DNA from 3 places in the Microbacterium sp. GW823-FHT02G05 genome. Region 3 is predicted to be linked to each of the others. Evidence: predicted binding sites of a transcription regulator. Region 3 holds the regulator's gene; each other region holds the start of a gene.
The links. The regulator LexA, encoded in region 3, represses DNA repair genes until DNA is damaged. The targets are predictions, from matches to a motif close to TCGAACANNTGTTCGA.
Positions count from the first base shown of each region.

Region 1: AC1REM_RS01670 (Rv2578c family radical SAM protein) is a predicted target of LexA. The motif match lies at 3,880-3,895, and genes of this name have one in related genera.
Region 2: imuA' (DnaE2-dependent mutagenesis accessory factor ImuA') is a predicted target of LexA. The motif match lies at 3,130-3,145, and genes of this name have one in related genera.

Region 1 is NZ_JBXAJK010000001.1:352,246-359,823, forward strand. It holds gene AC1REM_RS01650 (siderophore-interacting protein) at 1-869, shown strand, start outside; gene AC1REM_RS01655 (ECF transporter S component) at 866-1,447, shown strand; gene AC1REM_RS01660 (acyl-CoA dehydrogenase family protein) at 1,519-2,682, opposite strand; gene AC1REM_RS01665 (M15 family metallopeptidase) at 2,844-3,794, opposite strand; gene AC1REM_RS01670 (Rv2578c family radical SAM protein) at 3,905-5,023, shown strand; gene AC1REM_RS01675 (DEAD/DEAH box helicase) at 5,128-7,428, opposite strand.
Region 2 is NZ_JBXAJK010000002.1:45,679-53,256, forward strand. It holds gene AC1REM_RS10140 (error-prone DNA polymerase) at 1-847, opposite strand, end outside; gene AC1REM_RS10145 (DNA polymerase Y family protein) at 847-2,382, opposite strand; gene imuA' (DnaE2-dependent mutagenesis accessory factor ImuA') at 2,379-3,119, opposite strand; gene AC1REM_RS10155 (DUF1905 domain-containing protein) at 3,244-3,534, shown strand; gene AC1REM_RS10160 (response regulator) at 3,586-3,801, shown strand; gene AC1REM_RS10165 (CYTH domain-containing protein) at 3,791-4,408, shown strand; gene AC1REM_RS10170 (type III polyketide synthase) at 4,481-5,647, shown strand; gene AC1REM_RS10175 (methyltransferase domain-containing protein) at 5,637-6,359, shown strand; gene AC1REM_RS10180 (FAD-dependent oxidoreductase) at 6,346-7,470, shown strand; gene lpdA (dihydrolipoyl dehydrogenase) at 7,532-7,578, opposite strand, start outside.
Region 3 is NZ_JBXAJK010000001.1:1,999,677-2,007,254, reverse strand. It holds gene AC1REM_RS09790 (SseB family protein) at 1-777, opposite strand, end outside; gene priA (bifunctional 1-(5-phosphoribosyl)-5-((5-phosphoribosylamino)methylideneamino)imidazole-4-carboxamide isomerase/phosphoribosylanthranilate isomerase PriA) at 785-1,531, opposite strand; gene hisH (imidazole glycerol phosphate synthase subunit HisH) at 1,707-2,342, opposite strand; gene hisB (imidazoleglycerol-phosphate dehydratase HisB) at 2,339-2,941, opposite strand; gene AC1REM_RS09770 (histidinol-phosphate transaminase) at 2,938-4,023, opposite strand; gene AC1REM_RS09765 (LysM peptidoglycan-binding domain-containing protein) at 4,090-4,440, opposite strand; gene lexA (transcriptional repressor LexA) at 4,747-5,433, shown strand; gene AC1REM_RS09755 (S9 family peptidase) at 5,551-7,449, shown strand; gene smpB (SsrA-binding protein SmpB) at 7,460-7,578, opposite strand, start outside.

The DNA.
Region 1 (7,578 bases), 1.6 Mb from region 3:
TAAGCAAGATGGTCAAGCCTGAGACCGCCGAACTCCTGCACCTGACGGTGCTGCGCACGGAGCGCCTCTCCACGCACTGGATCCGCGTGACCCTGGGTGGCGGGGACATCGCGCGCTTCACGCCCATGGGATTCGACCAGTGGTTCCGGCTGTTCCTGCCCATCGGCGGTGACGCCGGGCTGGATCGGGTGCCGGCCAAGGCGAACAAGATGCTCGGCTACCTGAAGTTCTTGCGCATCCCCGACGGAGAGCGTCCGGTGATGCGCAACTACACGGTTCGCGCCTACCGCCCTGCGACCACCGAGACCGGGGCTGAGATCGATGTCGACTTCGTGCTCCACGGCTCGGCCGCGGAGGGCACCGCCGGGCCCGCCTCCCGCTGGGCCGAGACCTGCGCTCCCGGCGAGCACGTGCTGATCATCGATGAGGGTCTCGCCTTCAACCCCGAGCGTGGCACGGATCGCGTGGTGCTGATCGGCGATGAGACGGCTCTGCCCGCGATCTCCGCGATCTGCGCGTCACTGCCTGGCGACGCCACGGGAGTCGCGATCATCGAGGTTCCGTCGGAGCAGGATGCGCTCGACTTCCCTCGCCCGCAGGGGATCGTCGTGACCTGGGTCATCCGCCCGGAGGGCACCGCCCCGGGGACGCTCGCCCTTGCCTCGCTCGACACCGCAACGTTGCCCGGCGCCCCATTCCACGCCTATGCGGCGGGAGAGCAGGCACTGGCGTCCGGCGTGCGCAAGCTGCTCGTGGGTGAGCGCGGTGTCGACAAGAACGCCGTGAGCTTCTGCGGATACTGGAAGATCGGCGCCGCATCGCCAGCGTCGAAGGCCGCGCGTGCGGCGGCCGCGGAGCCGCTGTCGTGACCGCCGCTCCGAACGCCCGCGCGCGGCGCTTCCACTTCCCCACCGCGATCCTGCTCACGTGCGCGGCTCTCGGCGTGGCCGGCGGCCTGCTGCTCGCCCCGGCGAACTGGGTGTCCACCATGCTGTTCGCCGCCTTGCCCTTCGTCAGCGTGGGTCTCGCGGGCCTCTGGCTGCTGCCTTCAGTCATCGCGCTGCGACTTCTGCGCCGCCCCTTTGTCGGACTGTTCGTCGGTCTGCTCGCGGGTCTTGTGATCGTGCCGCTCTCCGGCCAAGGGTTCGGCAGCGTCGCCACGAACCTGTGGTGGGCGGCCTTCACCGAGCTGCCGTTCCTCTTCGTGCTCTGGCGCTACTGGGGAACGTGGCTGCACTACGTCGGCGCCGTGGTCGTGGGCATCGTCTACCCGCTGCTTGCGTGGGCCTCATTCGACCTCAGCAGCTTCACGCTGCCCGTCCAGCTGCTCTTCTTCGCGATCACGCTCGCCAGCTGCATCGGAGGCACCGCGCTGGGAATCCTCATCGCCGACCGGCTGCGTGCCGCGGGCGTCGGCGGGCGACGCCCGGTGTCGGCGCGGTCCTGACGAGCGGTTCGCCCTCCTGACGAGAAGAGGGGCCCGGATGCAGCATCCGGGCCCCTCTTCTCAACGCGATGTCAGCGCTTGCCTGCGATCTGACGCCCGACGAGATCGCGCATGATCTCGTTCGTGCCGCCGTAGATACGGTGCACACGAGCATCGGTGAAGGCCCGCGCGATCGGGTACTCCATGATGTAGCCGTAACCGCCGTGCAGCTGCACGCCGATGTCGAGCAGCTCCCACTCGCGCTCGGTGGCCCAGAACTTCACCTTCGCGGCGTCCTCGGCCGAGAGCCGGCCGTCGCGGTAGGCGAGCAGCGCGCGGTCGATGTACGCCCACATCGCGTCGGTCGTCGCAGCCATGTCGGCGAGACGGAAGCGGGTGTTCTGGAAGTCGGCGATGCGCTCACCGAACGCCTCGCGATCCTTCGTGTAGGCGACGGTCCAGTCGAGCGCGGCCTGGCCTGCGGCCGCTGCGGCGACACCGATCGACAGACGCTCGAGCGGAAGGTTCAGCATCAGCTGGATGAAGCCCTGCCCCTCCTTGCCGCTGATGAGGTTCTCCTCCGGGATGAAGACATCCGTGAAGCTCAGCTCGGCGGTGTCCCACCCGTGGAAGCCCATCTTGCTGAGCTTCTTGCCCTGCTCGAAGCCCTCCATGCCCTTCTCCACGATCAGCAGGCTGAACGCGTCAGGACGGTTGCCCTCGCCGGTCTTGACGAAGGTGACGACCATGTCGGCGGTCGTGCCGGAGGAGATGAACGTCTTCGCGCCGTTGAGGATGTACCCGCCGTCGACCTTCTTGGCGTTGGTCTTGATGCCGCGCAGGTCGCTGCCCGCGCCAGGGTCGGTCATGGCCAGCGCGCCGAGCACCTCGCCGGTCGCCATGCGCGGAAGCCACTTTGCCTTCTGCTCGGGGGTGCCCATGTGCACGAGATACGGCACGGCCAGGTCGTCCTGGATACCGAAGGCACCGGCGAGCGAGCCCGCACCGGCGGCGATGACCTCTTCCATCACGATCGTGCGGAAGCGGTAGTCCTGCAGCATTCCGGCACCGCCGAACTCCTCGGGAACGGAGAGCCCGATCAGTCCGGCTTCTCCAGCGGCGAGCATGGTCGCGCGGTCGATCTCACCGTCGGCGTCCCACTTCGCGAGCGATTCCGTGGTGACGTGCCGCTTGACGAAATCCTTCACCAGCTCACGGAATGCTTCGTGGTCCTCGTCGTAGATGTCGCGTTCCATCGCGCGTCCTCCCAGTCGATAGGGTGCTTCACTGCACCGCGAGTCTAGGGATTCCGCCGACCGGACGAAAGAACATTGTGAGAATGCATCTCACCGTTCGTGATACTCGGTGTCAGCATTGTGGAATGCCACCAGATCCCGTCGAACCGCGGATTCCTCGATCAGTCGGCGTAGCCTGGCGCATCGGGAAGCGCGAAGAACTGTTCCAGTGATTGGTAGCCACCCTCATGGTAGGCGCGGGCTAACTCCGTGCCGATGTAGCGCAGGTGCCACGGCTCGGGCGCATATCCGGTTGATGCTGTCGCGGACGCCTCGTAGCGCACGATGAACCCGTACTGCCAGCCGTTCTCCGCGACCCAGACCCCCGCCGGCGTGCCCCCGAAGTCGTAGATGCCGCCGCATCCGTCCGCGCAGCTGACCACGTCGGCTGCGAGACCAGTCTGATGCTCGCTGTGTCCGGGACGGGCAGAGACCTCGTCCGCACCCTCCTGCCCGAGCTCGTCCACGTGACCGGAGTAGTTGCCGACCTGCGTCTCGAAGGAGCGGTAGCCACTGCCGAGCGCCAACGGACCGAGGCCCGCCGCCACCGTGGCATCCGACATCGCATCCAACGCTGCGGCGACATCCGCACGCACCGGCCCCGCAGAGGAATCGCGAAGGAGCGCCGGCTCACCCAACGACGCAGGAGCGTACTCCGCCGGCGAGAGCGAGCGCAGCTTGTTGACCACGAGCCACAGCCGCACCGGATCAGCGAGATCGACGCACGGAGCATTGCCCGTGGCCACCGCCGCACGAAAAGCCGCGCCACCGCCGAAGGCCGCGACGGCTGCATTGTCATCACCAGAGGCGAGCGCCTGCTGCACCATGGGCTCCGCACAGTGGTCGACGACCTCTGCCGCCTGTATTTCGACGACAGGAAGCTCTTGGGCAGTCACCGGCAGAGGAGGCACACGCAGCGCCGCTGACCCCGCGCCGGTGGCGGCTCCTGCACCTTCAAACAGCGCCAGGATGATCCCGAGAACAGTCACCGCGATGCCGATCGGCACGAAGATGCGCAACGCGGAAGAGCTCGCCCGGGCATGGCGAGCAACCGGACGCTGCGGGTCAGTCACCCCTTCATTGTCTCCCCCTTCACTGGACGGATGCTCCACCTCTCCACAGATTCGAAGATTTCGACGATCCCACCTTGACGATCATTCGATCATCTGTTCGAATGGAGCGTATGAGATGGCAAGGGCAGCGACTGGGAGAGGTGGATGCGTCAGCCCTGCCCGGACTGGAAGACCGCACCGGCATCCTTCGCACCGTGACGACACCGGAGTTCGCAGGAATGACGTTCCACGAGGTGCTCGCGAAGTCTGTTCTCAACGCCGTTCCGGGCGCCTCGCGCATGCCGTTCTCCTGGACCATCAACCCCTATCGGGGGTGCAGCCATGCCTGCACGTACTGTTTCGCGCGAGGCACTCACACCTATCTCGACCTCGACGGAGGAGCCGATTTCGACTCTCAGATCGTCGTGAAGGTCAACGCAGTCGAGATCCTCGAGAAGGAGCTGCGACGCGGCCGCTGGAAGCATGAGACCGTCGCCCTCGGCACCAACACCGATCCGTACCAGCGGGCCGAAGGCCGCTATCAGCTGATGCCGGGAATCATCCGGGCACTCGCCACGTCCGGCACTCCGATGTCGATCCTCACGAAAGGCACGCTCATTCGGCGCGATATCCCCCTGCTCGTCGACGCGGCGACGCAGGTGCCCGTCGACGTGCAGATGTCGATCGCCATGTACGACGATGAGTTGCAGAAGGCGATCGAACCCGGCGCGCCCAGCACGCAGGCCCGCCTTGACACAGTGCGGGCCCTCAGCGACGCCGGCTTCCCCGTGACGGTGTTCCTGATGCCGATCATGCCGCACCTCACCGACTCCCTCGCCGCAATCGACACGGCACTTGCACGCATCAAGACGGCAGGCGCCGGCAGCGTGATCTACGGGGCGCTGCATCTACGCCCCGGTGTGAAACCGTGGTTCCTGCAGTGGCTCAGCCAGACCCGCCCCGACCTGCTCTCGTCCTACCGAACGCTCTATCCGGGCGCCGCCGCCGAAGCACCGAAGGTGTATCGGCAGTGGCTCGCGAACCGCGTCCGGCCGCTGATCCGGATGCACGGACTCGATCGTGGATCGGGCGGCACCGGTAGCTCGTCGCGCGGGTTCCGCCAGGAAGAGGTCTTGCAGGAGCGACCCGTCGGAGCCGCCGCGACACCTCCGATGCCCACGTTTCGGACCGATCGCACGCGTCGATCCGCACCCGCAGGCGCGCCCCAGCCGGCCCCCATGCTGTTCTGAGCCGGAGCGGGAGCGGAGGCTGTTCGAGGCCACAGACGATCTTGCATCAACAAAGGGCCCCGCCCCGCACGAGTGCAGAACGGGGCCCTTCACGGTTGTTCGTGTCAGCGGGTGAGTTCGTCCGCCGTCAGAGTGCGTCCGGTGATCTCATCGATCACGTCGTCGCCGACGCGAGCACTCTCGAAGGGTGCGTCGATCTCGGCGCGGTCGAGCAGCTCGGTCATGCGACGCTGACGCTGACGGGTGATGAGGGTGACGACACGGCCCGAACGGCCCGCACGACCGGTGCGGCCCGAACGGTGCAGGTACGTCTTGTACTCGTCAGGAGCGTCGGCCTGGACGACCAGGTCGATGTCGTCGACGTGGATGCCACGAGCTGCGACGTCCGTCGCCACGAGCACCTGCGCACGGCCAGAGGTCAGACGCTGCAGGTTGCGCGTGCGCTTGGCCTGGTTCAGGTCACCGTGGAGCGAGACGGCCGAGATCCCGGCATCCTCGAACTGCTCCGCCAGCATCTCGGCGTACGCCCGCGTGCGAGCGAAAACGAGCGTCTGCCCCTCACGGTCGACGAGCGAGGTGAGGATGTCGGCCTTCTCGCGGTGCTCGATCACGAGCACGCGGTGCTCGATCGTCCCCGAGTTCTGGTCTTCTCCCGCGACCTCGAAGACCGCCGGGTCGACCAGGAACTCCTCGACGAGAGAGGCGACCTCGCGGTCGAGCGTCGCCGAGAACAGCAGCTTCTGGCTGCCGTCCGCCGTGTGACGCAGGATGCGCTGCACCGGCTCGACGAAGCCGAGCTCGCACATGTGGTCGGCCTCGTCGAGCACGGCGATCTCACACTCGGAGAGGTTGAGTTTGCCCTGGTTGATGAGGTCTTCGATGCGACCGGGGGTGCCGATGATGATGTCGACGCCCTTCTTCAGCGCACCCACCTGGCGGGCCTGCGGGACACCGCCGTAGATCTGCGTCGTGAACAGGCCGACGCTGCGCGCGATCGGCTGGATCGTGCGGTCGATCTGCAGCGCGAGCTCACGGGTCGGCGCGAGGATGATCGCACGCGGCGCACGACCGAACTCACGCTTCTTGCCCTTCTGCGCGAGCAGGATGCGCTCGACAAGAGGCGCCCCGAAGGCGATCGTCTTGCCCGAGCCCGTGCGACCACGAGCGAGGACATCGCGTCCTTCGAGGACAGCGGGGATCGAGGCCGCCTGGATCGGGAACGGCGTCGCCGCCCCCATGTTGCTCAGCGTCTCGACGATGTTCGAGCCCAGGCCGAGGTCACCGAACGTGACACCTTCGACCTCGGTCGCGGCGACAGCCTTCGCCTCGAGACGCTCGTGCACGACGTCGTCGGCCTGGTGGGCCGGCTTCGCGGTGCGGTTCCAGTCATCGCGGCTCGGACGCTCTTCGCGACGCGGGCGGTCGCTGTAGTCGCGACGGGGGCGGTCGTCGTTGAAGCGGGGGCGCTCGTTGGTGAACGAGCGCTGCGGGCGGTCACCATCGAAGGAGCGCTGCGGGCGGTCACCGTACTCACGACGGGGACGGTCGTCGCGCTGCGGGCGGTCATTGCTGAACGAACGCTGGGGACGCTCGTCGTTGCCATAGCGGGGACGGTCGCCACCGCGGTCGTTGAAACGAGGGCGCTCGCCACCACGGTCGTCGCGGTTCGGACGGTCACCGCCGTACGAACGCTGCGGACGGTCACCGAAGTCACGACGCGGACGATCATCGTTGAAACGAGGGCGGTCATTGGTGAAAGAGCGCTGCGGGCGGTCACCGAAATCGCGACGCGGACGGTCATCGCGCTGCGGACGATCATTGTTGAACGAACGCTGGGGACGCTCATCGTTGCCATAGCGAGGACGGTCGCCACCACGGTCGTTGAAACGAGGGCGCTCGCCACCACGGTCGTCGCGGTTCGGACGGTCACCGCCGTACGAACGCTGCGGACGGTCACCGAAGTCACGACGCGGACGATCATCGTTGAAACGAGGGCGGTCGCCCTGGAAACGGGGGCGCTCGTTGAAGCGTCCGCGCTCAGCGCCACCCTCCGAGGAACGGTGGTGCGGGCTCTCGCGGCGGCCGTCGACGGCACGGTTGCGGATGCTGCGCGCCTCGTCGCGACCGGCACGCTCCTGCGCCGTCCACCGCTGTTTGGGTGCACCCTCGGCCTCAGTGCGGAATCCGCGGTGGCCGGGGCTGCGGCTGCCAGGGCGACGGTCGAAGCCGGCGGAGGGTCGGCGCTCCGACGCATCCGAGCGCTCGGAACGACCCGCACCGCGGGCGTCGTCGCGTCCGGCGCCGGGGCGCGCGTGACGGTCGTGGAAGGAGGTCTTCTTCTCGCCGTATCGCGGCTCGAAGTTGCGGGCGGGGCGACCACCCTTGGGCTTGTGGCTCTTAGGCATGGGTATGTCTTTCTTGAGTTCTCGCACGAGAACAGCGCCTGCGCGCACGCAGACATAACCCGGACATCCGTCGGCCGGGGGCCATTCATGTGATGGTTCATGCGCATCGAATGATGCTCACCATCGGCCCCTGGACTCACAGAAACGATC
Region 2 (7,578 bases), on a different contig from region 3:
CCCGCACCGCGGCGACCGCCTCGGCGAGACGGGTCTGCGCCGGAGAGGCGTAGTGCACGTTGTTCGTCGCGACGACAGGCAGACGCAGCTCCCGGGCGAGGCCCGCCAGGGTGTCGTTGTGTCGGGTGTCGAGCGGATCGCCGTGATCCATCAGCTCGACGGCGATCTGGTCGGCGCCGAAGACGTCGACCAGGCGTCGCAGCGGGGTCGCGGCATCGCCCTGCTGCAATCCCTGTCGCACGCTGCCCTTGCGGCATCCGGTGAGGATGGTCCACTGTCCGTCGGCTGCCGCGGCCAAGTCGTCGAGATCGTAGACCGGGCGGCCCTTCTCTGCTCCTCGCAGCTGGGCGCGAGTGATCGCTCCGGCGAGACGGTGATACCCCTCTGATCCTCGGGCCAGCACCAGCAGGTGCGTTCCCTCAGGATCGGGGATGCCCTGCTGGGGAGCATGCAATCCCAGAGACAGCTCGGCACCGAACACGGTCTGCACCTGGACGCCGCTGAGCTCTGCCGCCTCCGCGAAACGCGCGGCCCCATAGAAGCCGTCATGATCGGTGAGGGCGAGGGCGGTGAGGCCGAGACGCTCTGCCTCGCTCAGCAGCTCCTCCGGTGAGGACGCACCATCCAGGAACGAGTACGAGGAATGCGCGTGCAACTCGGCATAGGGCACGGCGTCGTCTGGTCGCTGCACACTCTCGGGTACCGGCTTCGGTCGAGCGCGGCTGATGGGGGCAGGGGGTTCCCGTGGGCTGCGCGGCTCCGCGCTCGTGTCACCCGGGGAGTCTGGCGTGGCGCTCAGTATGCGTTCCAGTTCGGACCAGCTCTGCGGCGGGTTATGCCATCCCATCAGCTGTACCTCCCCTCTGCCCACCAGCGCTCGCCGGAGCAGAAAACCAGCCACGCACGCCCTTCGGCATCCACGATCTGCAGGCGATGGCCGGCGCGCCCCGAGCCTTCCCATCCACGCTCGTGCAGCGGCCAGGGGCCGGCCCATCCCTGCACGATCGCCCCCTCGATCTGCGCCGGAGGTTCGGTGAGATCGTTTCGCTCAGTGACCTGCACAGTCGTGCCCTGCGCGGTGAGCACGGTCACCGCGCGTGGCGGACGAAAGACCTCTGCGGGAAGGGGATCGGGAAGGCTCCCCGGCCAGGGGCGGGTAGGGTCGCGTTCGAGAACAGCGCGCTCACCCCAGGGCGTCAGCTGCTGACGGTCGGCCAGCCAGCGCCCACCGGAGACCTCAGCGGTCAGCACCCCGTGATGGCCCAGCATCGTCTGCACGCGGGAGACGGCATGGTGAAGGCGTTCGTCGGTACCGGAGCCGAAGAGCCCGGGCTGGTGATGCGCCGCATCGTCGACGGCGGTGGGGGTGATGCGCACGACAAGGATGCCCCCGAACGCGTGGGCGTCGTCAGGGGTCTCCGTCGTGGACTCCGCCGCCAGCGCCTCGAGCTGCCAACGCACCCGGTCGACGAGATCACCAGGATCGAAGCAGGTGGGATGCAGCCAGGTGCGGGAGTGCACCCGGTCGTCGGCGTCGGTCAGATCGATGCGCACCTCGGTGCAGACGAGAGACGCGAGTCCGAGCGCGACCGTCACAGCATCGGCCGTCTGCCGCACCGCGAAGGCGATCTGATCTGCGCGCCCGAGAGGTTCGTCGAACTCGATCTCTCGGGCGAGCTCGGGATCGATCTCGACCGGGGTGAGCGCGCGGGAGTCGGATCCGCCCGACAGCGCATGCAGCCGTGCGCCGCGATCGCCCAGCCGTGCACGCACCTCGTGGCCCGGCAGTGCAGCGAACTCGCCGAGTGTGTGCACGCCCAGCCGGATGAGCAGACTCGTGAGATCTTCATCGCGCAGTACCTGCAGGGGCATCGGCGCCAGGAACTCCGGTGCCTTCCCCGGAGGGATGACCGTGACGGGGCCGGAGCTGCGAGCAGCCAGCTCTGCGGTGAAGGGACCGTCGGCGATGCCGATGCGCACCTCCGGATAGCCGTTCTCGGCCAGCTGCTCCCTGAGCGCGATGCCTGCTTCGAGTTCGCCGCCGTGATAGCGGGCGATCCCACGCGCACGCAGCGCAGCGAGCCCTGGTCGCAGCAGAGAGACTCCGGGGGAGAGGCGCTCGAGCGTCTTCAGGACGGGAAGGAACGCGCGCTCATCGTGCACCGGGTCGTGCGGGAGCAGGGTCAGCGCGGGGAAGGCGCCTTGCGCGGCGCGACGACGCTGTCCTGTCCGCACCCCGTGTTCACGCGCAGAGGCGGTGCACGCGGTGACGATGCCTGCGCGCAGAAGCGCGGTCGGCGGATGTGGCGCGGGGGAGCCGAGAACCGCGCGCAATGGCCAGTCGGGGAACCACAGCACGAGCACGCGCAGCGGGGCGTTCATGCGATGGCCGCCCACCGGGAGATCGGAGTGACGACGGCATCTGTCTGCGGCAGAGCTTCGATCGTGCCGAGGGGGCCGGGAAGGCGGACGCGGACACTGTGCGGATGCGGGTCTTGTCTGCTTTGCGCCGTCACGGTCACGACCCGTTCGGAGAGGAGGCCCCATCCTTCGCCGATCCCCTGCCACTGCGGGTCGTGGATGCGCAGCCGTCCTTCGCTCTGCGGCCAGGGTCCGGTGACCAGGAGCGTGCTGCCGCGTTCACGCAACCGCGCCTGCAACCGGGCGGCCTCAGCGCCGAGAATACGAGAACCGGGGTGCACGGCGATCAGGGGTACGACCTCTGCGAGGGCCGAGGTGACGGCCAACCAGCGCTCGCCGGGGTCGGGGACGAGGATCAGCCGCTCCAGGTCGATGCCGAACCCGGCGGCGGCTTCGAGACCGAGCGTCGGCATGCCGATGACGGCGCACCAGGAGCCTCGCTGGGACGCCGTGCTCAGCAGGGCGCAGACCAGACTCGGTGAGGGGGAGAGGGAGTATGCGCTCCCGGTCTGCAGCCCTTCACCGGGGAGCAGTCCGCGCAGTGCGGAGGGGATCGGCACGACCGGGCTGTCGCTGCGTCGTCGTTGCATGCGGCCGATCTCGCGACGCAGCCGAAGGACATCGGCGGCACGTGCTTCTTCGCGTGCCACGTCGCCAGGTGCCGCGCTGTCTTGCGCAGAAAGGCTGCCGAGTCTCATCACACCATCCTCGAAAATATGTTCGAATAAATCAAGTCGTGTCGTGATGCTAATTCGCAGATCGGACATTGGATGCCGGGCCCGGAAAGCCGTCGATGTCGGAGCCTCTGGATACGCTGTGCCCATGCAGATCGAGTTCGACAGCACCGTCATCCGCTGGAACAAGCGTCTGGATTCCTGGTACTTCGCGACCATGCCCGAAGAGCTTTCCGTGCCGTTGCGCGAGCTTCCCGCGCCGCCGCGCGGCTTCAACTCCCTGCGCGTACGCGCCCGTATCGGCGCCACCATCTGGAACACCTCGATCTTCTTCAGCGACGGCGTCTTCGTGCTGCCGTTGAAGAAGCAGATCCGAGACGAGCGCGGCATCACCGAAGGCGATCAGATCACGATCGATCTCGACATCCTCGATCTCTGACTTGCGCCCCGACCTCTCCTCGAAACGCGCAGGCGGCGCTATGGTGAGCACATGGCACTTGCGAGACTTCATGGCGGCCCGCTGGACGGGCAGATCCTGCCGCTGGACAACACCGATCGGGACAGCATGATCGTTCCCTATGGCGCCACGCAGGTCATCTATCGTCGCGGCACAGAGGCGACCAACACCGGTCAGGGCGATGGCCCCACCGAAGTGGGATTCTGGTTCGCTGAGTCCAGTGACGACATCACCCCCAATGACGACTGAACCGCAGCGAACGGTCGAGGTCGAGCGCAAGTACGACGTCGACGTGCAGACGCCGCTACCCGAGTGGAGCGGCATCCCCGGTGTTGTACAGGTGACGGACGGTGAACTCCGCCAGCTCGACGCGCAGTACCTCGACACGGCAGATGCCGCGCTCGCCCGTGTCGGCGTTGCCGTGCGCCGCCGTACGGGTGGTCCGGATGCCGGCTGGCACATCAAGGGGCCGCGACAGGGTGACAGCCGCCTGGAGCTCGGCTGGCCTCTGGGCGACGACGAGGAGCTTCCTGAGACCATCGCCACGGTGCTGGCGCAGTGGACGACCGAGCCCCTCACTCCGCTCGCTCGTATCGAGAACGACCGCATGGCCTACTTCCTGATGGGTGAAGACGGCGTGATCGCAGAGTTCGTCGACGACCGCGTACGCGCGACCGATGCGCGCTCCGGCATCCAGCGCACCTGGCGGGAGTGGGAGATGGAGCTGGGGCCGGCGGCCCCCGCCGATGAGGCCGCACGCGCGGCTTTCTTCGCCGCCGTCGAGGACGCCGTGCGCTCTGCGGGTGGACGCGACGCGTCATCCGGATCCAAGCTGGCGCGCGCTCTCGGCTTCTGAGCATGCTTCGCATCTGAGGGCTCTGCGCGCAAGCCCCTTTCCGGCGTGCCCGCGGAGTGCTTGAGTGGGCCCATGACGCGACCTGCCGTGCTCCGTTCCCTGCAGACGCTGCTGCCCGACACGACTCTTCATCAGCCGGAGGTGCGCGACGTCTTCGCCGCACAACCGGGGATGGGCCGGTTGGCGCAGCGGATCATCACCGCGTCGTTTGACGCCTCGGGCATCGATACGCGGTACACGGTGCTCCGTGAACTCGATTCCGCACACGGCGTGGATGATCCGGTCTTCTACGACCGGGACAGCGGGCTGCTGCTCTCGCCGGGGACACAGGTGCGCAACGAGCTCTATGTGCGTGAGGCCGAGACGATGTTCGTCGAGGTCGCGCGTCGCGCACTCGACGCAGACCCCGCGATCGGTCCGGCCGATGTGACGCACGTCATCACGGTCTCCTGCACGGGATTCCACGCGCCGGGCCCGGAGTATGCCATCGTGCGTGCACTGGGCCTTTCGGAGAGCGTGCAGCGCTACCACCTGGGATTCATGGGCTGCTATGCCTCGATGCCGGCGCTGCGTGCGGCCGCCCAGTTCTGCGCGGGTGACCCGCAGGCGGTCGTCCTGGTGGTCAGCGTGGAACTGTGCACACTGCATCTGCGTTCCTCGGAGAACCCCGACCTGATCGTCGCCTCCTCGCTGTTCGCCGACGGCGCGGCCGCCGGGATCGTCACGGCACGTACCGACATCGCGGATGTCCCGGGCTTCGTGCTCGATCGCTTCCATACCGCTCTGGTGACCGAAGGGGAGCAGGACATGGCCTGGACGATCGGCGACGAGGGGTTCGAGATGATCCTTTCCACCCGAGTGCCGCAGCTGATCGGGGCGAATCTCGACGCGGCACTGCGCCCGCTCTTCGAAGGCGACGCAGAGACCGCCGGTGCCTTCGATCGGTCGGAGATCGGCAGTGCGGTCACCCACTGGGCGATCCACCCGGGAGGGCGGAGCATCCTCGATCATGTGCAGAGCGGACTGCACCTCAGCGACGCGCAGTTGGAGCCCGCCAGGACGACACTTCGCGAGTGCGGAAACATGTCCAGCGCCACGGTCCTGTTCGTGCTGCAGCGCATTCTTCGAGGTTCCGACGCGCGCAGCGGAGACCGCGTCGCCGCCATGGCCTTCGGTCCCGGGCTGACCGCCGAGAGCGCCCTGTTCACCGTGCGAGCCGACGGTGCGGATGCTGCCTGACCTCTCGGTCCGCGCGAGTGAGGCGCGCGAACTGATGGATGCACCGGATGCCTCCGCGCCCATGCTCGATCGCACCTATGAGCGGTTCGCGCTCGTGAACGCCGTCGTCTCACCCTGGCGAGGTCTCTACCGCCGTGACATCCGCCCTCGCGCTCGCCGCGGACCGGTGCGGCTGCTCGACATCGGGGCGGGAGGTGGCGACCAGGCGCGGGCTCTGGCTCGGCGACTGCGCCGCGACGGGTTCGCCGCGCAGGTCTGGGCGCTCGACGCCGATGAGCGGGCGGTGCGCTGGGCGCAGGCCAAGGACGCATCCGGCGAGGTGCACTACCGGACAGGCAGTCTGGAGGAGCTGGCGGAGGCCGGCGAGCGCTTCGACATCGTGTACTCGAACCACGTGCTGCATCACGTCGCGGATGCGGCGCTGCTGCCATTCCTGGAGGAGAGTCGCCGACTGCTCGCCCCGGGGGGTGTCGTCGTGCATCATGACATCGCCCGAGGTCGGGGCGCGTACACGTTGTTCGCCGCGGCCACCTGGCCCTTTCGCACGACGGTGCTCGCGGGCTCCTACATCCGCGACGACGGGCTCACCAGCATCCGCCGCTCGTACACGGTGGCCGAGCTGAACGCCCGTGCCCCCGCGGGCTGGGAGGTGCGCGCGCGGATGCCCGCACGCGTCGAAGCACGCGCGGAGGCACCCGGTGCGCGGGCCTGACCACGAGGTGGCGATCATCGGAGCGGGTCCCGTGGGCATGCTGCTCGCCTGTCTGCTCGCGCAGGACGGCAGGGACGTCGTCGTCTTCGAGCAGCGTCCGCACCGTTCCGAACGCGGGCGGGCCATCGGCGTGCATCCGCCGGGGCTCGCGGCGCTCGCGGCGGCGGGCATCGCCGAACGCATGCGGAAGCAGGCACTGTGCCTGGACGGCGGCGAGGTTCTCAGCGCGGGAAGGATACTGGCACGGATCGATTTCCCGCCGGAGCATCCTGTGCACACCCTCCCGCAGCAGCGCGTGGATGGGCTTCTGAGCGCGCGTTTCGAGGAGTTCACGGAGGGTGTGCAGCGCGGACGTCGGGTGCGCGCCGTGAGACCGGACGGCGCGCAGATGCGCCTTGCCGTCGATGCGCAGGAGGTCACGGCCTCTCTCGTCATCGCCGCTGACGGGGTGCGCAGCGAGCGGCGGGGCGACGCGGGGGTCGCATGGCGGCGGCGCCCGGGACGCGCCGACTACGTCATGCTCGACGTCGACGATCCGGGGACGGACGCACAGGCGCGCCTGTTTCTGGAACCTTCGGGTCTCGTCGAGTCCTTTCCCCTGCCGGATGGTCGTCGGCGCTGGGTGCTCTTCCAGGCCCCCGAAGAGCCCATACGGTCGGTGCCGGATCTGCGGCGCGTGATTGCGGTGCGCACGGGGGAGGCGCCGGTGATTCCCGATGACGCGGAGCTGTCGGAGTTCCGCGCCCAGCAGCACTGCGCCGCGCGCTTCATACGTGGCCGGATGATTCTGCTGGGGGACGCCGCCCACGAGACCAGTCCGATCGGCGGACAGGGGATGAACCTCGGCTGGGTTCACGCACAGCGACTGGCCGCGGCGATCCGGCAGGGCGGTGCGCTCGGGGGGACGCAGCTCTCGCCGCTTCTCGATCTGTGGGAGAGCAGGGCGCTGCGCGCGGCACGTCGCGCGCAGCGTCGATCCGCGTTCTACATGGCGATGGGGCATCCGGCGAACGCGCTGGCGCTGCCTTTCCGAGATCTGCTCGTTCGCGCCCTCGGCAGCAGGGTGCTGCGCGAGCACACCGCGGCCGCGATCACCATGCGCCGCGTGTAGCAGGGGCGAGAAACAGTTCGGGCCCGGCACGCGATGCGCGCCGGGCCCGAACGGAATTCGATCAGAAGTTGATCATGTGACCTGCGAGGCCGTGGAAGCCTTCCTGCA
Region 3 (7,578 bases):
GCTGCGGCGGAGCTTGACCGTTAACGAGTCCACGAGCACCGCGATGCGGTCATCCGCCGACCAGCGGGTCGCGAGACGCTGCAGCACGGCATCCAGCTGCTCCCGCTCCAGTCCATCCACGAGCTCCAGCACCACGATCAGTTCTGGGCCGTGCATACGGGCATCCGGATCTCCGGGCACCACCGCGACGTCGATGACCCACATCTCGGTGGCCACACTCTCCTGGAGCGCGGCGAACACGGCGGGCGAGACCGGGCTCGGCTCCCACGGCTGCTCCTGCGCGACCGCCCAGACGGCGGGGCGACGCACGACGAACTCCGTCGCGGATCCTGGGTCGAGCACGATGAGGTCGGTCTGCTCCGCGGACGCCGCCAGCGCCGCGCGGCGCGCCTCGACCGGAATCGGACGCGCGAGAGCATCCCACGCGGACATCGACTCCACAGACGAGAACACGGGCTGCACGCGACGCCCGTCGGGCGCAGACACCGTGACGATCGAGAGCTCCTGCGTCTTGTCGACCTTCAAGCCGGTCGGGCCAACACCCTCATCGCCCTTCTCCGCGAGCAGCGGGATGAGTACCCGCGCTGAACGGAACGCATCGACGACCTCGGTCTCGCTCGCCTCCCCCGCGCGAAAACGGATCAGCGCATCGAGCAGTGCAGGGTCGGCGGAGCCGTCGTCATCGGCCCTCGTGTTCTCCTCGAAGCGGCGTCCCTCCCAGGGCACGCCCGCGGAGTCGCCGGTGTTGAGACTGTGATGGTCGTGGTGACTGGTCATGGCGGAGTCAGTCTCCGGCGACGTCCAGTGCTTCCGCGAGCGTGAAGGCCCCCGCGTACAGCGCCTTACCGACAATCGCGCCCTCGACGCCGAGCGGGACGAGCTCACGCAGTGCGGCGATGTCATCGAGGTTCGCGATGCCGCCGGAAGCGACGACGGGCTTCGGGGTGCGACCCACGATCTCGCGCAGAAGCTCGAGGTTCGGGCCACGCAGCGTGCCGTCCTTGGTGACGTCGGTGACGACGTATCGACTGCACCCCGCATCCTCGAGCCGGTCGAGGACGGTCCAGAGGTCACCGGCATCCTTCGTCCAGCCGCGCGCGGCGAGCGTGGTCCCACGCACGTCCAGACCGACGGCGATGGCCTCGCCATAGCGTGCGATGACATCTGCTGCCCACTCGGGGTTCTCCAGCGCCGCCGTGCCGAGGTTGATGCGCACCGCGCCACTGTCCAGCGCCGCCTCCAAAGATGCGTCGTCGCGGATGCCACCGGACAGCTCGACGTTCACCCCACGGAACTGCTTGATGACCTTGCGGATGATGGCGGTGTTGCTGCCACGGCCGAACGCCGCGTCCAGGTCGACGAGGTGGATCCACTCGGCGCCCTGCTCCGCCCACTCTGCGGCGGCATCCATCGGATCTCCGTAGCTCGTCTCGGAGCCCGCCTCGCCCTGCGTGAGGCGAACGGCCTTGCCGCCGGCCACATCGACAGCCGGAAGCAGAGTGAGGGCCGGGGTTGACGCGAAGTCGTTCATGTCGTCCTTTGATCAGAAAGCGCCCGGCGCGGTCATCACGCGCTGGTGCGGAAGTCGGGGTGGCGCGCCGAGAGGCACGAGAACCGAGAGTAGCCCGCTATCGCGTGGGCTTCAAAACGATGACACAAGGGCACAGCGTACGCCCGCATCGCGAGCGAAAAAAGGCCCCTGTGCGTCAGAGTGAGCCGATCCAGTTGCGGAGCAGCTGAATGCCGGCATCCCCCGACTTCTCCGGGTGGAACTGCGTCGCCGAGAGAGGCCCGTTCTCGACGGCCGCGAGGAACGGCGAACCGTACGTCGTCCAGGTCAGTGCGGGGCCGGGGAACGGCGGGATGACGTCGAGCTCCCAGTGCTGGGCGGCATACGAGTGCACGAAGTAGAAACGCTCGTTCTCGATGCCGCGGAAGAGCACGCTGCCCTCCCCTGGCTCGACGGTGTTCCAACCGATGTGCGGCAGTACCGGCGCATCGAGCTCGGTCACCGTACCCGGCCATTCACCGAGACCCTCGACGTTCACGCCGCGCTCGACGCCGTGTTCGAAAAGGATCTGCATGCCGACGCAGATTCCGAGCACCTTGCGTCCGCCCGCCAGGCGTCGGCCGATGATCTCCTCGCCACGATGCTCCGCAAGGGCCTCACGCACGGACGCGAACGCACCGACCCCCGGAACGAGCAGTCCGTCGGCCTCCATCGCCGCCGTGCGATCGTTCGAGAGCTCCGCATCCGCACCCGCCGCGATCAGAGCTTTGACCGCCGAGTGGACGTTGCCGGAGCCGTAGTCGTAGACGACGACCTTGGGACGCTCGCTCACAGCGCGCCCTTGGTGGAGGGGATTCCCTGCACCAGTGGGTCGATCGACTTCGCCTGACGGAATGCGCGCGCGAACGCCTTGAACTCGGCTTCGGCGATGTGGTGCGGATCGCGCCCGCCGATCACGCGCACGTGCACCGTGAGACCGGCATTGAGCGTGATCGCCTCGAAGACGTGGCGCACGAGCGATCCGGTGAAGTGACCGCCGATCAGGTGGAACTCAAAGCCAGCGGGCTCACCTTCGTGCACGAGGAAGGGGCGACCCGAGATGTCGACGACGGCCTGAGCGAGCGCCTCGTCCAGCGGCACGAGGGCGTCGCCGTAGCGAGAGATGCCTGCCTTGTCGCCAAGCGCATCGCGAATCGCCTGGCCGAGCACGATGGAGATGTCTTCCACCGTGTGGTGAGCATCGATGTGGGTGTCGCCCGTCGCGCGAACCGTGAGGTCGGTCAGCGAGTGCTTCGCGAAGGCGGTGAGCATGTGGTCGAAGAAGGGAACCGTCGTGTGGATGTCGCTGACGCCGGTGCCGTCGAGGTTGAGCTCGAGCTCCACGGTCGACTCGGAGGTGGAACGGGTGCGGCGGGCGGTACGAGCGGTCATGCTGCTGATCCTATCGAGGCGAGAGCGTCCAGGAATGCGGTGGTCTCGGCCTCGGTCCCGGCCGTGACACGGAGGTGTCCGGGGATGCCCACATCGCGGATCAGAACGCCGCGATCGTAGAGCGCCCGCCAGGTTGCTGCGGGATCGGTCACGCCCCCGAAGAGAACGAAGTTCGACCAGGACTCGTGTGGCGTGTAGCCCAGCGCTTCGAGTGTGGCGGAGATGCGATCACGCTGCTCGACGATCTCGTCGACCATCGACAGCATCGTCGGCGCGTTCCGCAGTGCGGCCACCGCGGCCGCCTGCGTCAGGGCGCTGAGGTGATACGGCAGACGGACGAGGCGCAACGCGTCGATGAAGGCCGGGTCGGCCGCGAGGTACCCGACCCGCGCACCCGCGAAGGCGAAGGCCTTGCTCATCGTCCGGGAGATCGCGAGGCGCGGGCGCCCAGGGAGCAGTGTCAGTGCGGAAGGTGATTCCCTCGGAGCGAACTCCTGGTAGGCCTCATCGACGATCACGATGCCGCGGGCCGCCTCGTACACGGCTTCGACGACGTCGAGACCGAGGGGCGTGCCCGTCGGATTGTTCGGCGCGCAGAGGATGATGACGTCGGCATCTGCCGCTCGCACCTGCGCCGCGGCATCTTCTGCGGTGAGCGAGTAGTCCGAGTCCCTGACGCCGGAGATCCAGCGCGCGCCGGTTCCCTGCGTGAGGAGCGGATACATGGAGTACGTCGGCCCGAATCCGAAGGCCGTGCGCCCCGGGCCCGCGAACGCCTGAAGAATGTGCTGCAGAACCTCGTTCGAGCCGTTGCCCGCCCAAATGTTCTCTGCCTGCAGGTTGTGTCCGAGGTACGTGGCGAATCCTTCACGGAGCGTGGTGAACTCACGATCCGGATAGCGATTCACGTCGCGCAGAGCGACGGCGATGTCGTCGAGGATGTCACTCGCCACCGCCTCAGGCACCGGATGCGTGTTCTCGTTGACGTTGAGCGCCACAGGCAGTGGCGCCTGCGGAGCGCCGTAGGGGCGCAGACCGCGAAGGTCGTCGCGAAGAGGGAGATCATCGAGTGAAACGGTCACCCTGCCATCGTAGGCCGCGCCCATGGGCCGCTTCGCACTGTGTCAGCCCACGGATGCTGGCACTTTCTACTTCGTGTACGCAGCGGGCAGTGCGAGCTCTTGCCCGACGGAGAGCGCGCCGCTCTGCAGAAGGTTCAGTCGGCGGATCTCATCGATCACGTCGCGAGGATCAGCCTCTGGCGCGATCGTCGTCGCGATCGACCACAGCGTGTCACCGGGAACCACCGTGACCGTCTCGAAGGACACCCCACCGCTCGCCTCCGCAGAGGCCGTCGCACTGCCGCCGCTCAGAGCGGCTGCGGCGATCCCGATCGCGATCGGAAGCGCGATGAGAGCGGCCAGCACCCGACGACCTCGCGCCGTGATGCGCAGACGCGTCTGGACGGGCGTTGCCGGGGTGAGGGTCATGGTGGTCATGTCGCCTGCTCCTTAGAAGAGGTGTGACGCAGTGTTCGCATTCGGCTCTCGGCCGAGAGAGCCGAATGCGAACCTACGTTCCGAAGATATCTTCGATTTCGAACGTGTGTCAAGGTTTGTTCGAGAAAACTCTTCGAAACCAGCTCGACACGCTCGAACAGATATTCCGTTTTCGTCCGAACATCGGCTACGGTTTCGATGAACACAGCCCACCACGGGCCTCAGACATTCGGCCCGCGAGGTCATTTCCCCGGCGGAATCAGGGATCCGATCCCACGACGCGACAATCACGACGAAGGAGCACCCATGAGCGACACCGCATCGTCCGACGCAGAGGTCGCACGTACTCGGCGCCGCAAGAACCTCAGCGCCAAGCAGCTGGCGATCCTCGAGGTGATCCAGACATCGATCGCGGTGAACGGCTATCCGCCGAGCATGCGCGAGATCGGCGACGCTGTGGGCCTCAAGTCGCTCTCGAGCGTGACGCACCAGCTCGGACAGCTCGAGCTGAGTGGATACCTGCGCCGCGACCCGGGCAAGACCCGTGCGATGGAGGTTCTCATCGACCTCCCCGGCACGGCCGGAGAGAACCCGGCTGACACCGCGCCATCCGTGGGCGATGCGGCGCTCGTCCCCCTCGTCGGCCAGATCGCCGCAGGCGTGCCGATCACGGCTGATCAGCACGTCGAAGAAATCTTCCCGCTTCCCCGTCAGCTCGTGGGCAAGGGAGACCTCTTCATGCTCAAGGTGTCCGGCGAGTCGATGATCGACGCGGCGATCTGTGACGGCGACTGGGTCGTCGTGCGCGCACAGCACACGGCGGAGAACGGTGAGATCGTGGCCGCGATGCTCGATGGCGAAGCCACCGTCAAGACATTCCGCCGCAGAGACGGTCACACCTGGCTGCTCCCCCGCAACTCCGCATTCGAACCGATCCTCGGCGACGAAGCGACCATCCTCGGCAAGATCGTCGCGGTCCTGCGCGCCGTCTGAGATCTGCGTGGGGTGTTGCGAGCACCCCACGCCGGCCTCGATGATGCGGCGACCACCGGGGCCGCTCCAAGGCCCGATCGCGAGCCCCGGAATGCGGAGCCCGCGTAGGCTCGAAGAATGCTTGACCGTTCCGCTCTGTCGTACACCGCTCCGTACGGTGCCTGGGATTCGCCGTTCACCGCAGCAGATCTCGCAGTCGCCGGCTCCCGCATCGACGGGGCGCGCTTCGTCGGGGATGACATCTGGTGGGGCGAGTCGGTCCCGGCCGAGCGTGGGCGGGTGACGATCCGTCGCGGCGAGGCATCCGGAACCGTCGACCTGCTCCCTGCACCCTGGAGCGCTCGGTCCAAGGTGCACGAGTACGGCGGCGGCGCGTGGACGGCGGATGCGACGGGCACGCTGTTCTTCGTCGAGGCAGCCGATCAACGCGTGTATCGACTCTCCCCGGGCGGCACGCCGGAGCCGCTGACCCCCGCCGGCCCACGCCACGGTGGGCTACGCGTGCAGTCGGGCCGACTGTTGGCGGTGCGTGAGGACCTCACGGTGCAGCCACATCTGCGCGCGCTCGTCGAGATTCCCACCGACGGGCGTGCTGGCGCGGATGCCTCGGAGATCCGCGTGCTCGTGGAGGGAACCGCATTCTGGGCGCACCCGACGCTCTCGCCCGACGGCACACGCGTCGCGTTCGTCGAATGGTCGGGGCGGCAGATGCCCTGGGACAGCGCGCATCTGCGCGTGCAGGAGATCGATGGCGACGCTGTCTCCCAGACCCCGACGCGTGCGGCCCTGCAGCCCGAGTGGCTCTCCGACACCTCTCTGCTCTATGCAGATGATCCCACCGACCGCTGGAACCTCCAGCACCTCGAGCTCGACGGCCTCGCGGTGACGGCCGGGCCCACCCCCGTCTCTCCCGCAGACGCGGATACTGGCGGTGGTCTCTGGGTTCTCGGACAGCGGTGGTACCAGCCACTGGACGACGGCAGCATCGTCGCGCTGCGCACGAACGGCACTGATGAGGTCGTGGTGATCACGCCCGACGGCGCGACCCGCACGCTCACCGTGCCGATGAATGCCGGACTCAGCGTGGAGGATGCGTCGGGCACACGCGTCCTCATCACCGGCGCCGGCCCGTCGAGCGCGGCTGGTCTCTGGCTCGTGGACACCGCGGATGGGCGGGTCACCTCGGTGCGTGGCGGTGGAACGTTCGATCCGGCGTGGGTGCCGGTCGCGCGTCCTCTCACGATCGACGGGACCCACGGCCCTGTGCACGCCTTCGACTACCCGCCCACGAATCCTCTGGCGACGGCGCCCGAGGGTGAGCGCCCTCCCTATGTCGTGCTCGTGCACGGTGGTCCGACGGCGCATGTCGCCGGTGCAGCCTCCCCCGCGATCGCCTACCTCACCAGTCGCGGCATCGGCGTTCTGGACGTGAACTACGGGGGCTCGACCGGCTACGGCCGCGCCTATCGCGAACGCCTCAATGGACAGTGGGGCGTCGTCGACGTCGATGACGTGCTCGCCGCGGCCGCCGGGCTTGCCGCATCCGGCGCAGCTGATCCCGCGCGTCTCGCGATCCGTGGCGGATCCGCGGGCGGTTGGACTGTGCTGTCAGCGCTCGTGCGCGGTGGCGTCTTCGGCGCGGGCGTCAGCCGATACGGCGTCGCAGACCTGCGCGCGCTGGTTGCCGAGTCCCATGACTTCGAGGCGCACTACATCGACGCGCTTGTGGGCCCGCTGCCCGAGGCCGAGGCCGTCTACATCGAACGCTCGCCGCTCACCCACGCGGAGCGCATCGATGTGCCCGTTCTGCTGCTGCAGGGCGAGGATGACGCGGTGGTTCCCCCGTCACAGTCGGAGGCGATCCGTGACGCGCTGGCTGCGCGTGGCATCCCCCATGAGTACCTGCTGTTCCCGGGCGAAGGACACGGCTTCCGCCAGGCGGAGACGATCATCACCGTCGCTGAGGCGGAGCTTCGTTTCCTCGGCGAGGCCTTCGGGTTCGCCCCGAAGATCTGACGGTCGAGGGCTACTCGCCCATCCGGTTGCGCAGACGCATGGCGCGCTCTGCTTCCCGGTTGTCCTGCCGTTCGCGCAGCGTCTGACGCTTGTCGTACTCCTTCTTGCCCTTGGCAAGTGCGATCTCGA